DNA from 3 places in the Halobacillus trueperi genome. Region 1 is predicted to be linked to each of the others. Evidence: riboswitches for the same ligand, from Rfam matches in the RefSeq annotation. Region 1 holds a riboswitch; each other region holds the start of a gene.
What was found. A riboswitch is a leader RNA that binds a small molecule or an ion and turns the genes downstream of it on or off. The one in region 1 is predicted to bind thiamine pyrophosphate.
Positions count from the first base shown of each region.

Region 2: linked by a shared signal. The riboswitch ahead of tenA (thiaminase II) and the one ahead of DYE48_RS16710 (YkoF family thiamine/hydroxymethylpyrimidine-binding protein) in region 1 are both predicted to bind thiamine pyrophosphate.
Region 3: linked by a shared signal. The riboswitch ahead of tenA (thiaminase II) and the one ahead of DYE48_RS16710 (YkoF family thiamine/hydroxymethylpyrimidine-binding protein) in region 1 are both predicted to bind thiamine pyrophosphate.

Region 1 is NZ_QUAE01000019.1:16,594-22,024, forward strand. It holds gene DYE48_RS16690 (hydroxymethylglutaryl-CoA lyase) at 1-301, shown strand, start outside; gene DYE48_RS16695 (RDD family protein) at 383-808, opposite strand; gene DYE48_RS21255 (hypothetical protein) at 836-1,000, opposite strand; gene DYE48_RS16700 (DUF420 domain-containing protein) at 1,071-1,592, shown strand; gene DYE48_RS16705 (hypothetical protein) at 1,775-2,005, shown strand; TPP riboswitch at 2,121-2,223, shown strand; gene DYE48_RS16710 (YkoF family thiamine/hydroxymethylpyrimidine-binding protein) at 2,315-2,917, shown strand; gene DYE48_RS16715 (ECF transporter S component) at 2,914-3,492, shown strand; gene DYE48_RS16720 (ABC transporter ATP-binding protein) at 3,489-5,117, shown strand; gene DYE48_RS16725 (energy-coupling factor transporter transmembrane component T family protein) at 5,104-5,431, shown strand, end outside.
Region 2 is NZ_QUAE01000008.1:156,894-162,324, reverse strand. It holds gene DYE48_RS12050 (DMT family transporter) at 1-183, opposite strand, end outside; gene DYE48_RS12045 (DMT family transporter) at 195-623, opposite strand; gene DYE48_RS12040 (ArsR/SmtB family transcription factor) at 710-1,024, opposite strand; gene DYE48_RS12035 (YitT family protein) at 1,478-2,293, opposite strand; TPP riboswitch at 2,447-2,555, shown strand; gene tenA (thiaminase II) at 2,712-3,410, shown strand; gene DYE48_RS12025 (thiamine phosphate synthase) at 3,414-4,028, shown strand; gene thiO (glycine oxidase ThiO) at 4,025-5,152, shown strand; gene thiS (sulfur carrier protein ThiS) at 5,149-5,352, shown strand; gene DYE48_RS12010 (thiazole synthase) at 5,355-5,431, shown strand, end outside.
Region 3 is NZ_QUAE01000004.1:262,697-268,127, forward strand. It holds gene DYE48_RS07800 (DUF3221 domain-containing protein) at 1-352, opposite strand, end outside; TPP riboswitch at 460-569, shown strand; gene thiW (energy coupling factor transporter S component ThiW) at 664-1,152, shown strand; TPP riboswitch at 1,158-1,263, shown strand; gene tenA (thiaminase II) at 1,306-1,992, shown strand; gene thiD (bifunctional hydroxymethylpyrimidine kinase/phosphomethylpyrimidine kinase) at 1,989-2,801, shown strand; gene thiM (hydroxyethylthiazole kinase) at 2,792-3,550, shown strand; gene thiE (thiamine phosphate synthase) at 3,547-4,161, shown strand; gene DYE48_RS07830 (threonine synthase) at 4,202-5,431, opposite strand.

The sequences.
Region 1 (5,431 bases):
AGCTTTCAAAGATGAAGTAAGTCTAAGGCTTCATTTCCATAATACAAGAGGTTTAGGACTTGCGAATGTTTTAGCCGCATACCAAGAAGGTGTCACTTCCTTCGACTCTTCTATCGGAGGACTCGGAGGGTGTCCTTTTGCCCCTAAAGCCGTAGGTAATGTGTGTACCGAAGATATGGTTCATATGTTCCATCAAATGGGCGTAGAAACATCCGTATCTCTGGATCAACTCGTTGAGACCACCCATTGGCTTGAAGCATTGATGGAAAAAAAGCTCCCGGGCATGGTTTCAAAAGTATAAAATATGTTTAACTACGGTACTAATAAATACACATCCGTTTTGATAAACCCAATACCGGAAAGCACAATTGCCCTGAGCCTCTTATTCCAACGGAGGCTCTTTCCATTTTATCGTCGTATAGGATATGAGTTCACTCCACCCTCTCCCTTTCGAATCCATCAAACCAGTGACGAATGAAACCCAGTACCACATTCCCTGGGTAAGGATGACCGGACCGAATCCTAAGACGGCACGTAGTAAGATCTGCAGGATGTTCGGCGGCTTTCCTGAATTGGATTCGATGGTGAGATTCGTGAAAATCATGCCGAGTGTTTTACCTTTTGCCAGCAGCGGGATGAAAATGAGAAGCGCGACATGGATGATGATGAAGGCTTTCCAAAAGACGGGGTTCGGATCGAAGCCACGCCCTGTGTTCTGCGTTGCTGTGTAGAGGATCGCGAGGAATCCGGATACGATGAGTTCAAGTCCTGTGCCTATGAATCTGAGGAACAAGTTTCTTTCAGACATAGAAGTCCCTCCTTTCTGTGTAGTATCCTATGGGTTTTTGTCGTCATTGGTTTGCCCGTTCACCCAGAACGAAGAAAAAGAGATGGAGCTTTTGCCCCATCTCTTTTTCTTTGATTTTCTTTCGCAGGTTCCTAACTCGCGGATCTTTCCACCGCAATAGGCTCGTACGACAAATTGTGCGTTTTCTGTCATAGCATTCTCCCCTCACATTCTTTATACTTAACTAGGATTCTATATAAAGATGTATGAAAGGATCGATACCATGAAAAAATTCAATTACGTCCCATGGGTCGTGGGACTTTCGATCGCCATCAACCTAATCGTTGTGGCCTTATTGTTCTTACCGAAAGTTGACGGGGATCTCGGATTCAATATTAAACTCCTTCCCCTCTTGAATGCGGTCTTGAATTCGTTTACGTTCGTTTTCCTGCTTGCTGCGTTGTTCATGATCATTAGGAAAAACGTCAAATGGCACAAACGTTTCATTTTCGCTGCATTCACGTCGACAGCTCTCTTCCTCGTCTCGTACCTGACGTACCATTCGATGGCGGAGTCGACGTCCTTCGGCGGTGAAGGGATCATTGCTGGGATCTATTATTTCATTTTGATCACCCATATCGTATTGGCGGCACTCATCGTACCCCTTGCGCTTCTCACGTTGTTCCGCGGCCTTGCGATGAAAGTGGACAAGCACCGCAAAATCGCGAGATGGACGATGCCGATCTGGCTGTACGTAAGTCTGACTGGAGTCATCGTCTACTTGATGATCTCCCCTTATTATTGATGAACGACAAGAAGCAGCACTGCGCCTGTTTTTTTGTCGAAACTCTTCCCTTCCTTCTTGACCCTTATTTTAGTAGAATAATAGTTAGAGGGAAGTCGTAAAAGGTATTTCTATGACATATGTTTCGGTTTTTTTATTCAGGGAAAATTTATGGTTCAAGGTCAGATAATAAGGAGACTACAATGGATTTACTCCAATTTATGAAAAATGAAGGTTACACTTCGGCTAAGTTCTCCTCGTTGACTGGTGAAGACGTCCGATTGATTTTGAATGATGTAGCTTCAACAGAGGACCTGTATCAAATGATGGAAGTGAAACCGACATCCGTCAGTTATTACCCTTATGAACGCGTGCCGTATATCGATTGTTTCATAGATCAGAATGTGATGAAGTTACGCTTGTCGAAAGCATAAGGAATGAGCCGGATCCCCCAGGGCGATCCGGTTCATTTGTTTTTTATAAAAAAGATGGTTTACAAATCTATGACTCTCCGCTACGATGAAAGCAACGTACAAGAACTGCATACGAGTTTTGCACTGGGGGAGCTGCTATAAGCGGCTGAGAGGAAAAATTCCGACCCTTGGAACCCGAACTAGATAATACTAGCGTGGGGAAGTGCGGTCGTCATTCACAAGGACCGAACTGGTTCTTCCTTTATGATTGGTAGACTGCATTCCCGTGGGATGCAGTTTTTTTGTGCTCAAAAAAAGGAGGAATAAGAAATGGAAAACCATTGTGGAACGTCAAGGATCGCGGGGTGCTCTTTTTCCGTGCACCCGATGTCGGACAAATTCGTGGATTACATCAAGGCGGGCCTGAATGAGGTGGACAGCTCGAAAGTGTGGATGAAGACGGACGATGTCACGACGACGGTCCGCGGTAGGATGGAGCATGTCTTCGAAGTCACGGAGGCGATTTTATTACATATCGCTAAAACGGGTGTCCATGTCGCTTTTCAAGGGACCTTTTCCATCGGCTGCCCTGGAGATTCGTCCGGTGATGTCCATATGGATGAATCAGAGGAACGGTTGAACAAGCCTCAATTCAAGGAAATCGAACAGCGGATTGCGGCGAAATTCTCGCTGTATCCGATGGGTGGCGGTGATTATATGGATACGATCTACCGTCAGATTGAAGCGATGAAGGAAAAAGGTGTCGAAGTCACGCCCGCCCACTATTCTACTCGCCTCGATGGAGACACACGCGACATTTTCACAGGACTACAGGATGTGTTCAGGGAAACGGAAGCGAGCGGATCTTCGCATACGGTGATGACTGTGACAGTCTCCGCCAACAGCCCTTCCCATAAGGATGATCGCCCATGAACAGCTGGAAACTGAAAGAAATCGTCGTCATGTCCGTCCTTTCTGTCGTTTTTGCAGTCGTGTATCTTGCGTTCCTTCCGGTCGGAAAAATCCTCGTCGGCTTTTTCGGACCGATCGGCTATGACCTCATCTTCGGCATCTGGTTCATCGTATCGATCATTGCGGCTTATATCATCCGTAAACCCGGCGCCGCTTTTTTATCAGAAACGATTGCGGCGGCGGTCGAAGTGCTGCTCGGCAATGCGGTCGGTCCGATGCTCCTCGTTTCAGGGATGATCCAGGGGCTCGGGGCAGAATCCGCCTTTGCTCTGACGAGGTACAAGCGTTATGATCTGTTCACCCTCATGCTTGCCGGAGTTATGGCCGCGGTGTTCAGCTTCGTCTGGGGCTACTTCCTATCCGGATACGCAGCACTGAGCACAGGATACGTCCTTGCCATGTTCATCGCCCGCATCATCAGTGGTGCCATCATTTCAGGTGTCGCAGGCAAAGCGCTCAGTGACGCCTTAGCGAAGACGGGCGTCCTTTCAAGCTTCGCTCTCGGAAAAGAACACCGAAGGAAGCAAGCGGCATGAATCAGGAAGTGATACGTGTTGAGGACCTCACCCTCCATTATGAGGAAAGGCAGAAGCCAGTGCTGTCTCGTCTGAACTTTTGCGTAGAAGAGGGAGAAAACCTACTGATCCTTGGTCCGAGCGGGTCGGGGAAAAGCTCCCTCACCCACTGTCTGAACGGCCTCTATCCCAGGGAACTGGACGGTTCCATGGATGGAGAAGTCCATGTGAAGGGACGGCGGACCGACTCCTACCCTGCCGGTGAAATGGCGCAGAATGTCGGCGTCGTTTTTCAGGATCCGGAGACGCAGTTCTGCATGATCACCGTCGAAGATGAAGTGGCCTTCGGGCTGGAGAACTTGAATACTCCTTATGCGTCGATGGTGGAAAAAGTGGATACGGCGCTAAGATCGGTCGGGATGGAAGATTACAAAACGGCGAATATCTCCGAGCTTTCCGGCGGACAAAAGCAGAAAGTCGCCCTTGCCTGCATCCTAGCGATGGAGCCCGAGGTACTGATCCTCGATGAGCCGACGGCGAATTTGGATCCGGTGGCAAGGAAAGAATTCATCCAGCTTTTGAAAACATTGAAAAAGGAGCTGTCTTTCACTCTACTTGTCATTGAACATAAGCTGGAAGGCTGGCTGGACTTGTTGGAACGAGTCCTCATCATCAATGGAGATGGAGAGCTCGCCTACGATGGTCCGCTCCACGACCGTTTAATAACATACGCCCGGGAAATTCACGAGATGGGCATCCAGCTGCCTTACGCAACGAGAACAGCTCTGGAACGGGGATGGACGCCTCCTTATCCGCTTCACATCGAAGAAATGCCGCCGCCCGCCTCTTTACAGGAGAATCCTCGTCCCGCCGAACATAAGAATGAGGAGTTGTTGAAAGTAGAGAATGTGCATTGGAAATCAATCTTGCGAAACATCAACGTCACTTTTCATGAGGGAGAATGGGTGGCGATCGTTGGCGAGAACGGAAGTGGAAAATCTTCCTTATCGAGAATCCTTGCGGGCATCCAGTCTCCGAGCATGGGAACGGTTTCTCTGGGCGGCCGCTCGTTAAAGAAATGGAAAGAGAATGACCTTCGTCAAGAAGTTGGATATGTTTTCCAGAACCCGGAACACCAGTTCATTGCAGATGCGGTCTATGATGAAGTCGCCTTCAGTCTGCAGCATGCCGGGATGAAGGAAGCGGAATGGACCAGGATCGTCGAAGAAATATTGAAGTTCTGCCGGCTGGACGGGCTGGAGGATCAGCACCCCTTCCTTCTCAGCCAGGGGCAGAAACGACGCTTGAGTGTCGCGACAATGATCATCGAGGACCAGCGGCTGCTTTTCCTTGATGAACCGACGTTCGGGCAGGATGAAAAGTCAACCTCGGATTTGATGTCGCTCTTGAAAGAAAACAATGAAAACGGGACGACGATCGTCATGATTACGCATGATATGGAGCTCGTGGACAAATACGCGACAAGGGTGCTTGTCATGAACGAAGGCGAACTCACCTTTGATGATCGGCCGGAAAGGCTCTGGTCCCGTTCAGATTTGGCCGACCATCACCTGGAGCTGCCTCCAAGAGAGCAATGGAAGCGATCCGTTTTGAAGCGAAAGGAGCCTGCGTATGTTTCTTCATAACGTAAATCCGACGGTCAAAGCGCTGACGATCATCGGTACTGTCTTCCTCCTCGCCTTCGTTTTCGATCCTGTTACGCCTTTGCTCTACATCGTGTGGACCGTGATCGTCACCTTCCTGTTCGGGACGTTCAAGAAAAGATACTACCTGTATTATTTCATTCCGTTCACCTTGTTCGCTTTCGGAATGTTTTGGACTACAATCGTGTTTTCGGACACCGCTTCTGGGACTACCGGAACCGTCTCATTCCTCGGGATGGAGTTCCCAACGGAAGACATCCGGACGGCGGCTGCTCTAGGTCTCAGGGTCCTTGCGT
Region 2 (5,431 bases), on a different contig from region 1:
GGCAAGCAAATTTCCATGACCAAAGAATAGTATAATAATTGCTAGAAACATGGTTCCAGTCAGAAAAGTTAACAGGGTCGTTTCGATGGTTCCTGCTTTACGACCGAATGTACCATTAACAGCTGATTGTGCGCTTAATGTGAGACCACCTAAAAAGGTGAATAGAATCATTAATATACCCATTTCGAGACCTCCTAGTAAACTAAAATAAGTGCTATAATCATTGAAATAACAGCGAATATTTTTTCTTTATTGACTCTGGATTTCTTGCTTCCAAGCCAACCATAATGTTCAATCACTATACTCATTACTAATTGACCAATAATTACTGCAACCATAGTTATTCCGACACCGACAAATGGAACACTTATAACAATAGATGTTAAATAGACAACTCCCAAGACACCCCCAAGCAGTGTCCATTTAGGTGCTTCAACGATATAAGAAAATTTCCCTTTTCCAAAGAATAGCCAAAGTAATCCGAGGATGATCGAACCAATAAAGAAGTTATAAAAACTAGTTTCCAGTTTTCCTATCGTTTTTCCTAATTCACCATAAATAGCTCCTTCAAAACTAAGCGCTGCTCCTGCCAATAACGCTAATATATATGAGATGTAACGCATGGAATGAATTCCTCCTGAGATCTTTATATTTAAATATCTAGAATAATCGATATATTATATTAAAAAAGAAACAGAAATCAACCAACTCAGATTTCTGTTTTAAGGTATTCAGCAAACTGACGAATGGCTTCTTCATTTCTTCGATAGTATGTCCACTGGCCATAACGGACAGATTCAAGAAGACCAGCTTTCTGCATCATCGTCAAGTAGTGAGATACCGTAGATTGAGAAGCTTCGGCTTTTTCTTGAATGTCACCTACACATACTCCCCCTTTATAACTTACCTCCTTTGGCAGGTGAGCGCCTTGTTTAGGAAAATGCTTCTCCGGTTCCTTCAGCCACTGTAAAATGTTAAGTCTAGTTTTGTTGGATAAAGCCTTAAATACATCAATTGGTTCCATAAACCATATTATATATCGGTTTTTATCGATATGTCAATTTAGCAGATATTAAATAAGAGGTGGAACCATAAAATTCAGGGAAGGTTCTAAAAAAGATTGCCCACTTTAGCCATATAAAGCAGACAGTCTTTTAATAATTTGGCAATATCTAATAGAAGAATTTCCTCATTTGCGTCTTAAGAGGTGTAACAAAGCCTGCACAAGAGCTGCAGTCACTCATGCCTCTCTATCGATTACCAAAGCCAAAATTATTTGGATGTGCAGAAGAAGTAGCAGATCAAATTCAACCCTGGTACGAAGCAGGAGTATCCTGCAGGTTTCGTGCTTTTATCGATTTAGTCGTTGCTATGTGACAAGAAAAAGGAATTTCCCGTGTGCGCTTCCTGAGTAAAAAGGCCTGACCCCAAGTGCTCTTTTTAGCGGAGTGGGATCAGGCATTTTTAATGTCTATATTTATCTTCTGAAATTTCCTATGACTTCTACCGTTTCACTGACACTAACAAATGCTTTGGGGTCAATACTTGTAATCAGTGATTTAACTAATGCAAGCTCATAACGCGTAATAACCGTATAGAGCACTTTACGTTCTGTGTTTGAATATCCACCTTGACCGTACATGACAGTGATGCCACGGATTAAATTATCCAGCAGCTCACTTTTCACTTCTTCCCCACGATCGGATACAACCATTAAGCTAAGCTTCACATGGCGGGTATGAACACGGTCGATAACTATTCCAGTAATATAAATGGATATCATGGTGTACAGAGCTAATTCCCATGAAAAAACAAAGCCGGAGATAAAAACAACCACACTATTGATAGCAAAAATCAATACTCCTAACGGGATATCACGCTTCAACGTGAGGAGAAGCCCAATAATATCAGCTCCACCACCGGATCCGTAAAACCTGATGATCAAACCAATGGATCCACCAGCAATCGCTCCTCCGAATACACAGGCTAACAAGGCATCTTCGGTTACTTGAGTGACAGGGAGATATTGCATCGTGATGGAGGTGACAACTACGGAAAATATGCTATTCGCAATAAACTCTTTTCCCAGCTTCATCCATCCTAGAATAAAGATCGGGGCATTCAGAACCACTAACCAAATACCCGCACTTATAGGAGTAAGTATCCCGAACACCATAGCCAGCCCGGTCACCCCACCTGTTAAGACTTCATTGGGGATCAAAAACAGGTTGAAGGCTGCTCCTAAAATGATGGAGGCGGCAAATAGTACTGATAAATTTTTCAAGCGACTCATGAAAACACTCCAATTCATGCTATAGAAAATACTAAATGAATTCTAGGGGCCATGAATTTGAAAGTCAATGATATTTTAATTGATAAGTTTTTCAGGAATGTTTTGACAATGATTCAGAACATGTTACGATATCAGTGAAATCAAAAAACATAGACGATCCACTAGGGGTGCCTTCTCACAAGGCTGAGATTAAAGTGTAGCTTTAAGACTCTTAGAACCTGATCTGGTTGATACCAGCGTAGGGAAGTGGCGGTTACGTGTATCTTAAGCTACATATAGATGTTTACACATGAAACCACTTTCTTTACGCATATGAAGAAAGTGGTTTTTTTAGTGTCTGGAAATAGATGCATAGAGTGCTTGCATCTTATTTCTTTTTTCCTTGACCGTGGATCGTCGGGAAAAGGAGAGATTGATCATGAAATTTTCACAACAGATTCGCGACGCGGTGAACCCCATTTGGGAAGCAAGTTTCAACCATCCATTTGTCAAAGGGATTGGAGAAGGGACGTTATCCCTCGACCAGTTCCGCTACTATGTCCTTCAGGATTCTTATTATTTATCCCATTTTTCCAGAGTCCAGGCGATGGGAGCGGCAAAGTCCGAGGACATGAAAACGATGGCCAGTATGGCATCTCATGCTCAAGGGACGTATGAAGCAGAGATGGAGCTTCACGAGAACTTTTCAAAAAGGCTCGGAATCACAGAAGAGGAGCGCAACCAGTTCACTCCTTCTCCGACGGCGTATGCGTACGCCTCCCATATGTACCGGGGCGCCTACCATGGGGATTTGGGAGAGATTATCGCTACGATTCTTCCGTGCTATTGGCTTTATTATGAAGTCGGGGAGCACTTGAAAGATCATCAGCCGGAAGAACCGATTTATCAGGAGTGGATCGGCACCTATGGCGGGGATTGGTTCCGGACGCTCGTAGAGGAGCAGATCCAGCGGCTGGATGATCTGGCGGAATTGAAATCGGAAGCGGGCCGTGAGCGGATGAAAGAGTTGTTTGTGATTAGCAGTCAGTATGAATACAAGTTTTGGGAAATGGCTTATGTCATGGAAGAATGGCCGTTTGATATGAGAACTTCTCTCTTGGCAGGGAAAGGAGAGTGAATCGTGAGGCCGTCCATTCATGTGATTTCTACAGGAGAGCAGACGTTTGCTGAACTAAGCGAGACAGTGAGCGCGGTCCAGCAGGAAATCGATTTTCTCCACATTCGAGAAAAGCAACGCTCTGCTGCTGAAATTTTTGCTGGCATTCAACAGCTGACGGATGCCGGTTTTCCAATGGAGCGTATCATCCTCAATGACAGGGCTGACGTTGCTTTTGTAGCAGGAGGCTTCGGGGTGCAGTTGACTCACCACAGCCTCCCAGTCTCACAAGTGAAGCAAACCTTTCCCGAACTGAATGTAGGGAAATCCGTTCATTCATTAAAAGAGGCCATAGATGCCAAAGAGGAAGGAGCGGATTTTTTCCTATACGGAAATATCTATCCGACCTCCTCCAAGCCGGGAAAAGCGGGGAAAGGATTGGATTCGCTCCGTGAAATCATCCGGCATGTCGGCTGCTCGGTAGTTGGCATTGGTGGGATAACTCCGGAGCGGTCAGTGGATGTCATTCGTACGGGAGCTCAGGGGATTGCAGTCATGTCAGGCATTCTCCAGGCGGAGGACCCTGTGAAAGCAGCGCAGGCTTACAGGAAGGAAATCGATGGAGGGAGGATGTTATGAATAAGCATTATGAAACGATTGTTGTCGGTGCTGGGGTGATCGGCAGTTCCATCGCGTATCATTTGGCCAAGCGGGGATGCTCTGTTCTTCTTCTGGAACGGGAGTCGATTGCCGGCAAAGCATCTTCGGCTGCTGCTGGCATGCTTGGAGCGCAGTCGGAGCTGAAAGACGGAAACGATTCATTGTATTCACTCGCTAAAGCAAGTCGGGCGATGTTTCCGGCACTGGCTGAAGAGTTGAAAGCGTATAGCGGCATCGATATTGGGCTCCAGCAAAAGGGCATCTATAAAATGGCTACAAATGAAGAAGAAAGAGAAGAGCTGATCGCGTATGGGGAAGTTCAAAGAGACCGTGGGGAGGAAGCGAGGTGGATGGAGCCTGCTGAATTGCAAAGGGAAGAGCCGGCGGTGTCTTCTCAGTTGAGTGGCGCGTTATTTCTCCCCAACGATGGCCAAGTGTCCGCTCCAGATTTGTCGAAGGCTTTTGCCATGTCAGCGGTAGAGCTTGGGGCAGAACTTCTCGAGTACACCGATGTACAAAGTTTGATTAAAGAAGGGAATCAGGTCACGGGAGTAAGAACAAATCGAGAAGACATAAGCGCCGACCATGTCGTAGTCGCCTGTGGGGCCTGGAGTGAAGATTTGCTTGGTAAACAGAATTCCGGGATGGCTATGTATCCGGTTAAAGGTGAATGTTTTTCTGTGAAAACGAAGCGTCGACTCATTCAAGGGACGTTCTTTTCTAAAGGGTGTTACATCGTTCCAAAATCGGGAGGACGTCTGGTGATCGGCGCGACAGAAAAACCTGGCACATTTGATGAAACGGTAACCTTGGGCGGATTATTTCCATTAATCAAAGCAGCGACTCAGTTAGTTCCTGAACTTGTTTTTGCGGAGTGGGAAACAGCCTGGACCGGGCTCCGCCCACAAACGGAAGCCTCCATTCCGTATCTGGGTCCGCACGAAAATCATGCTGGACTATTTATCGCTACCGGACACTATCGCAATGGCATTTTATTGTCACCGATAACAGGAAAAGTGATCGCGGACTTAATCGAAGGCAAGCATGTTCCTCAGGAATGGATCACCACTGGGAATTTATCACATAGAGGAGTGAATCTATGAAACTACGAATCAATGGTGAATGGCTGACTGTTCCGGAAACGGTCGATACGATCGGTGAGCTACTGGGTCATTTTCAATTGGATCAGCGGGTGGTCATCGTTGAACAGAATGAAACCATCTTGGAGAAGGAATCACGATCAGGTAACAAGGTCCATGATGGAGATCGCATTGAAATCGTACAATTTGTAGGAGGCGGATGAAGATGTTGAAAATCGGTAACCAGGAATTCAAGTCTCGTCTATTGTTAGGTACAGGAAAGTATCCGGATTTTGACGTTCA
Region 3 (5,431 bases), on a different contig from region 1:
CCTGTACTTCACTCATTTCAAGCTCCTGGACTTTATCGGCGGTTGCTTGTTCTGGGTAGGATTCAGCGATATCTCCGTCTACCCACACTTCGACCTGTTTGCCAATCCAGAGACCTTCAGGAGCTTCGGATACCCACATGGCCCGTCCTTCATCCCCTGAATCATCATCCATCGGTGTGACTACGAGGATCCTGTCTTCATCTTGATCCATGACAAATCCGCTTATATCCGGATTGGTGGAGTCTGCTTCCACTTCATTCTGATCCACTTCTTCTGTTTCTGACACCCCACATGCACTAAGGAATAAAAAGAAAACCATCAACATGCCAAGCATCCATCTCATTTTCATCATTCTCACACTCCTTATCTACTTTGTTGACGTTTGAACGGGAGGAAAAGTTTCACATGACAGAAACATCCAACTTTGTTATGATGAAAATCACCAAGCGAATAAGTTTATGAAACTACTAGGGGAGCCTGAATGGGCTGAGAGGAAAGCGAGCAAGCTTTCTGACTCTTACGAACCTGATCTGGTTAATACCAGCGGAGGGAAGTAGTCTGACGATACGTGTATCGACTTACTGCATACCAGGCCAGGTCCTCTAAGGATCTGGCTTTTTTTATCTGGTTCCATTCAGCTCCTGTACGGAAAGGTGGTGAAAGATGAGAAACACAAAGATACTCACAACGATGGCCGTGCTTATTGCCATTGGAACGCTTGGAGCTCAATTTCTCTGGTTTCCGGCTGGAATTGCGAAAGCTTATCCTGTCCAGCATGCGGTTAATGTAGTCGCGGCGGTGGTGCTTGGACCCGCCCCGGCGGTCATGATTGCTTTTGTTATCGGGCTCTTACGTTTCTTATTAGGGCTCGGCACCTTTCTTGCTTTTCCGGGCGGAATGTTCGGTGCATTATTGGCAGGGCTTTGTTATCGATTCTATGAAAGAAAAAGGTCTGCGGTGATTGGTGAAGTTTTAGGTACTGGAGTCATAGGGGCTTTGGCATCTGTTCCGATTGCGCACGTCCTGATGGGAAGTTCAACAGGTGTTTTCGCGTTTGTTCCTTCTTTTGTCGTAAGCAGTGTCTCGGGGGCTTTCATTGCTGCCTTCATTTTATCACGAGTGAAAGTTGATAATATGATCTTACAACCATAATACACGGAAACTGCTAGGGGCGCGAGTATTCGCTGAGATAAGGAGACATTCCTTGGTCCCTCAATACCTGATCCGGGTCATGCCGGCGGAGGGAAGTAGTAAGAATCCCCTTCTGTCCTCTAGTAGCTTCCGAGAATAATAGGAGGCTCTATCATGTCTTTTTCCAATCAATTAAGAAAAGAAAGTCAGGATATCTATCAAAAAATCTTCACTCATCCCTTTATCCAGGGTATCGGAAAAGGGGAGGTTCCAAAAGAAGCGTTGATTCACTATATCAAGGCTGATTATGAGTATTTGAATGCCTTTATGCACGTCTATGGAATCGCCATTTCCAAATCTCAGGGAAGGGAAGACATTCAACTGTTTAACGAACAAATCGATTTTGTGTTGAACAGTGAGGTTCACCCTCACAACAATTTTTGTGAACAGATTGGCGTTTCCTATGAGGAACTGCAAGGGTATCCATTGCCGCCAACCGCTGATCACTATATTAAACATATGCTATTTCATGCCTACCAAGGAGGAATCGGAGAAATATTAGCAGCCTTGCTTCCGTGCCCGTGGACGTATTATGAAATTGGAGTCGAGCTGATGAACAGCTATCAGCCAGGGTCCGATCACCCCTTCCTCCCGTGGATCGAGTTTTATGCCAATGAGGAAGTGAAGGGTCTGACAGCGGTGTTATGTGAACGGCTTGATCAGTATGCGGAACGTGCGTCGGAATCGGAAAAACAGCGGATGAGAGAAGCCTTTCGTAAAAGTTGTCAGCTGGAATATGCCTTTTGGGATATGGCCTATACCCAAGAGCAATGGCCTTGTGAAAAGGAGGGTGTGAAATGAGACAAGTCTCATGTGCGTTGACGATTGCCGGGACCGATCCTAGTGGTGGTGCGGGTATTCAGGCAGACTTGAAAACTTTTCAGGAGTTGAAAAGTTATGGCATGAGTGTTGTGACATCAGTCGTTTCGCAAAATACGACAGGAGTGAAAGATGTTCATCACCTGCCGGAAAATTTCATTAGGAGTCAGCTGAAAGCTATTTCTGAGGATATGCCTGTCCAGGCACTGAAAACAGGGATGATTGCCAACAAGAAAATGATGAAAGTCATCAGTGAATGGTTGGATGAGGTGGGTGCTCCGTACGTCATGGACCCTGTCATGGTTGCCCAGAGTGGGGACCCGTTGATTGAAAAAGAAGATCAACGTTATTTGAAAGAATATCTTGTACCAAAGACAGCGCTCGTCACTCCCAACATCCCTGAAACGGAAGTGCTTGTTGGAGGGAAAATTGAAACAGAAGCGGATATGAGAGAAGCGGCCGAAGTGATCGTGAAAGACTTAGGTGCGGCTGCAGCCCTTGTCAAAGGGGGCCATCTCAATGGAAGAGCGGTTGATTTTTTATATGATGGGCAGTGGTTTCATGAATTTGAATCCGAACGTATTGATTCTTCCAATACACACGGGACAGGTTGTACGTATTCTGCAGCCATTACGGCATACTTGAGTCAGGGACACGCTTTGCCACAAGCCGTCAAAGAAGCGAAATACTTTGTAACAGAGGCGATCCGCCATTCCTTCGATTTAGGAAAAGGAAGTGGCCCGACCAATCATTTTGCTTTGCGTGAGGAGGTTTTCAACCAATGGCTGTAAATGTTATCGACAGAGTGAGAGAACAACGCCCACTGATCCATCACATCACGAATGCGGTCGTCATGAATTTCACAGCGAACGGACTTCTAGCATTCGGAGGATCACCGATAATGGCCAATGCCAAGCAGGAGGTTGCAGAGGTCACCCGATTGTCTCAAGGGCTGTTATTGAATATAGGGACGCTTCATGAAAACCAGGTGGAAGCGATGATTCTTGCAGGAAGAGCAGCAAAAGAGATCGGCATTCCGGTCGTCCTCGATCCTGTTGGCGCCCCTGCAACCTGCTATCGTTCAAACGTATGCCAACGTATTTTGCAGGAGGTGAAGCCGACCGTCATTAAAGGAAATGCCGGTGAAATCGCCCACCTCGTCGGTCAGGATGTGGAAACGAAAGGTGTAGACGCTACAGGAGAAGCTGACGCTGAAGCCATCGTTCGTCTAGTTGCAGAAAAATATCAGACCGGAGTCGTTTGTACTGGTGAAAAGGATGTCGGATGTATCGACGGGGACGTTTTTGTCAATGAAACCGGACACCCTCTCCTTGCTCAAATTACAGGATCCGGCTGTTTGCTGGGTTCCTTGCTCACAGCAAGCTTAACGGTAGAAGGCAATTCTAAAGAAAAGGTTCTAGCAACATTAAGTCATTATGGACGGGCGGCAGAACAAGCAGCGGATCACCCTGATGTCAAAGGTCCAGGGACATTCATTCCCAGGTTTGTCGATGCTATAGCCATGGGGGCTGAAAAATGAAAGCTTCTACCCTTAGAAAATACTTCATTATGGGCAGCCAAAACTGTAACAAAGATCCCTTGAGCATTTTGGATGAAGCGATTAAAGCTGGCATCACGTGCTTTCAATATAGGGAAAAAGGAGAAGGCGCTCTAACTGGAGAAGCGAAGTACAGTCTCGGTCATAAGCTGCGCCAACGTTGTGCTGAAGCGGGTATTTTATTTATCGTCAACGATGAAGTTGAACTTTTTGATGTGCTTAAGGCTGATGGAATCCATGTGGGGCAGAGTGATCGTAGTGTGAATGAAATCCGCTCCAACTATCCGGATACCATCATTGGATTATCTGTATCCGATCGCATTGAATTAGAACAGAGTCCGGTCAATCTTGTCGACTATTTAGGTGTTGGACCGATGTACAGAACAACGACGAAGACAGACGCCAACCCTGTAGCAGGTCCTGAATGGGTGAAGATCGTCAAACGGGAGTATCCAAACATGCCCGTAGTCGGGATTGGGGGTATCCATCCCGAAAATGCTGGTAAAGTAATAGAAGCGGGAGCGGACGGTGTCGCTGTCATTTCAGCTATTACCCAAGCTGTGGACATGTCTTCTATCGTAAAATCTCTATAAAACATAAGGAACTCATGCCTGTCATGAGTTCCTTTTATCGTTATCCGAGGGTTTTATGGTTTCCCAGACTTTCCCCTGGTTGAAGAACAGGAATATCGACCTGAACCGTATCCGGATACTTAATCCCTGCTCCTGTATTGAGTACGACCACTTCATCCTCGGCGGTAATCCAGTTTTCTGATCTTAACTTTCTGGCAGCAGCAAAGGCTGCAGCTCCTTCGGGACACACAAACGCGCCTTCTTTTTGAGCCACTCTTTTTTGTTCTTCCAAAAGCTCATGATCGCTGATGGCTACCGCGCATCCACTTGTATCGTATAAAGCGTCGAGGACAAGGAAATCTCCAATTGCTTTTGGAACATTGATCCCAAATGCTACCGTTTCAGAATCTTTCCAAAATGTCGATTCCCTCTTCCCTTCCTGCCATGCTTCCACAATTGGAGCACAGCCTTCAGATTGGACTGCTACGAGCCGTGGCATTCGGTCTTTGGTGATCCAACCTAGCTCCTGTAATTCTCTCAGAGCTTTATGAATGCCGATCAATCCAACTCCACCACCTGTGGGATAGAGGATGACATCCGGCACGTTCCAGCCCAATTGTTCGGCTATTTCCAGCCCCATCGTTTTCTTCCCTTCAATTCTGTAAGGTTCTTTTAAAGTGGACACATCGTAGAGTCCGGATTTTTCTACTGCTTCCGCCACGATTTTTCCCGCATCGCTAATAAGCCCATCGACGAGAAAAAGATTAGCCCCGGACAAAGCGCATTCATTACGCGTAATTTTCGGCGCATCGACAGGCATAACGATGGTCGATTCCATTGATGCTCTTGATGCATATAAGGACCACGCAGCTCCAGCATTGCCATTGGTGGGCATAGCGAGTTCTTTCACTCCCAGCTCTTTTGCTTTAGATACACCGACCGCAGCTCCTCTTGCTTTGAACGATCCGGTAGGGATGATGCCTTCATCTTTCATATGCAGTTTGCGGATATTCATATCTGTCTGAAGGGTGGGTAAAGGGATTAACGGACTCATGCCTTCTCCCAAAGAAGTTTTATATGTAGGATCCTGGAGTGGTAATAGTTCATGGTAACGCCAAAGGTCTGGGGTTCTCTCTTTCAGTTGCTCAGGGGACCACACCTTTTTCAGACTGTCTAAATCATAGCTTACAAGTAAAGGAGATCCGCATGTACATAGATGCTGGGGTTCGCTTGTTTTATAGGTTTCCTCGCATTTCGGGCAGTACAAATGAGATAAGTAACTGTATGTCAT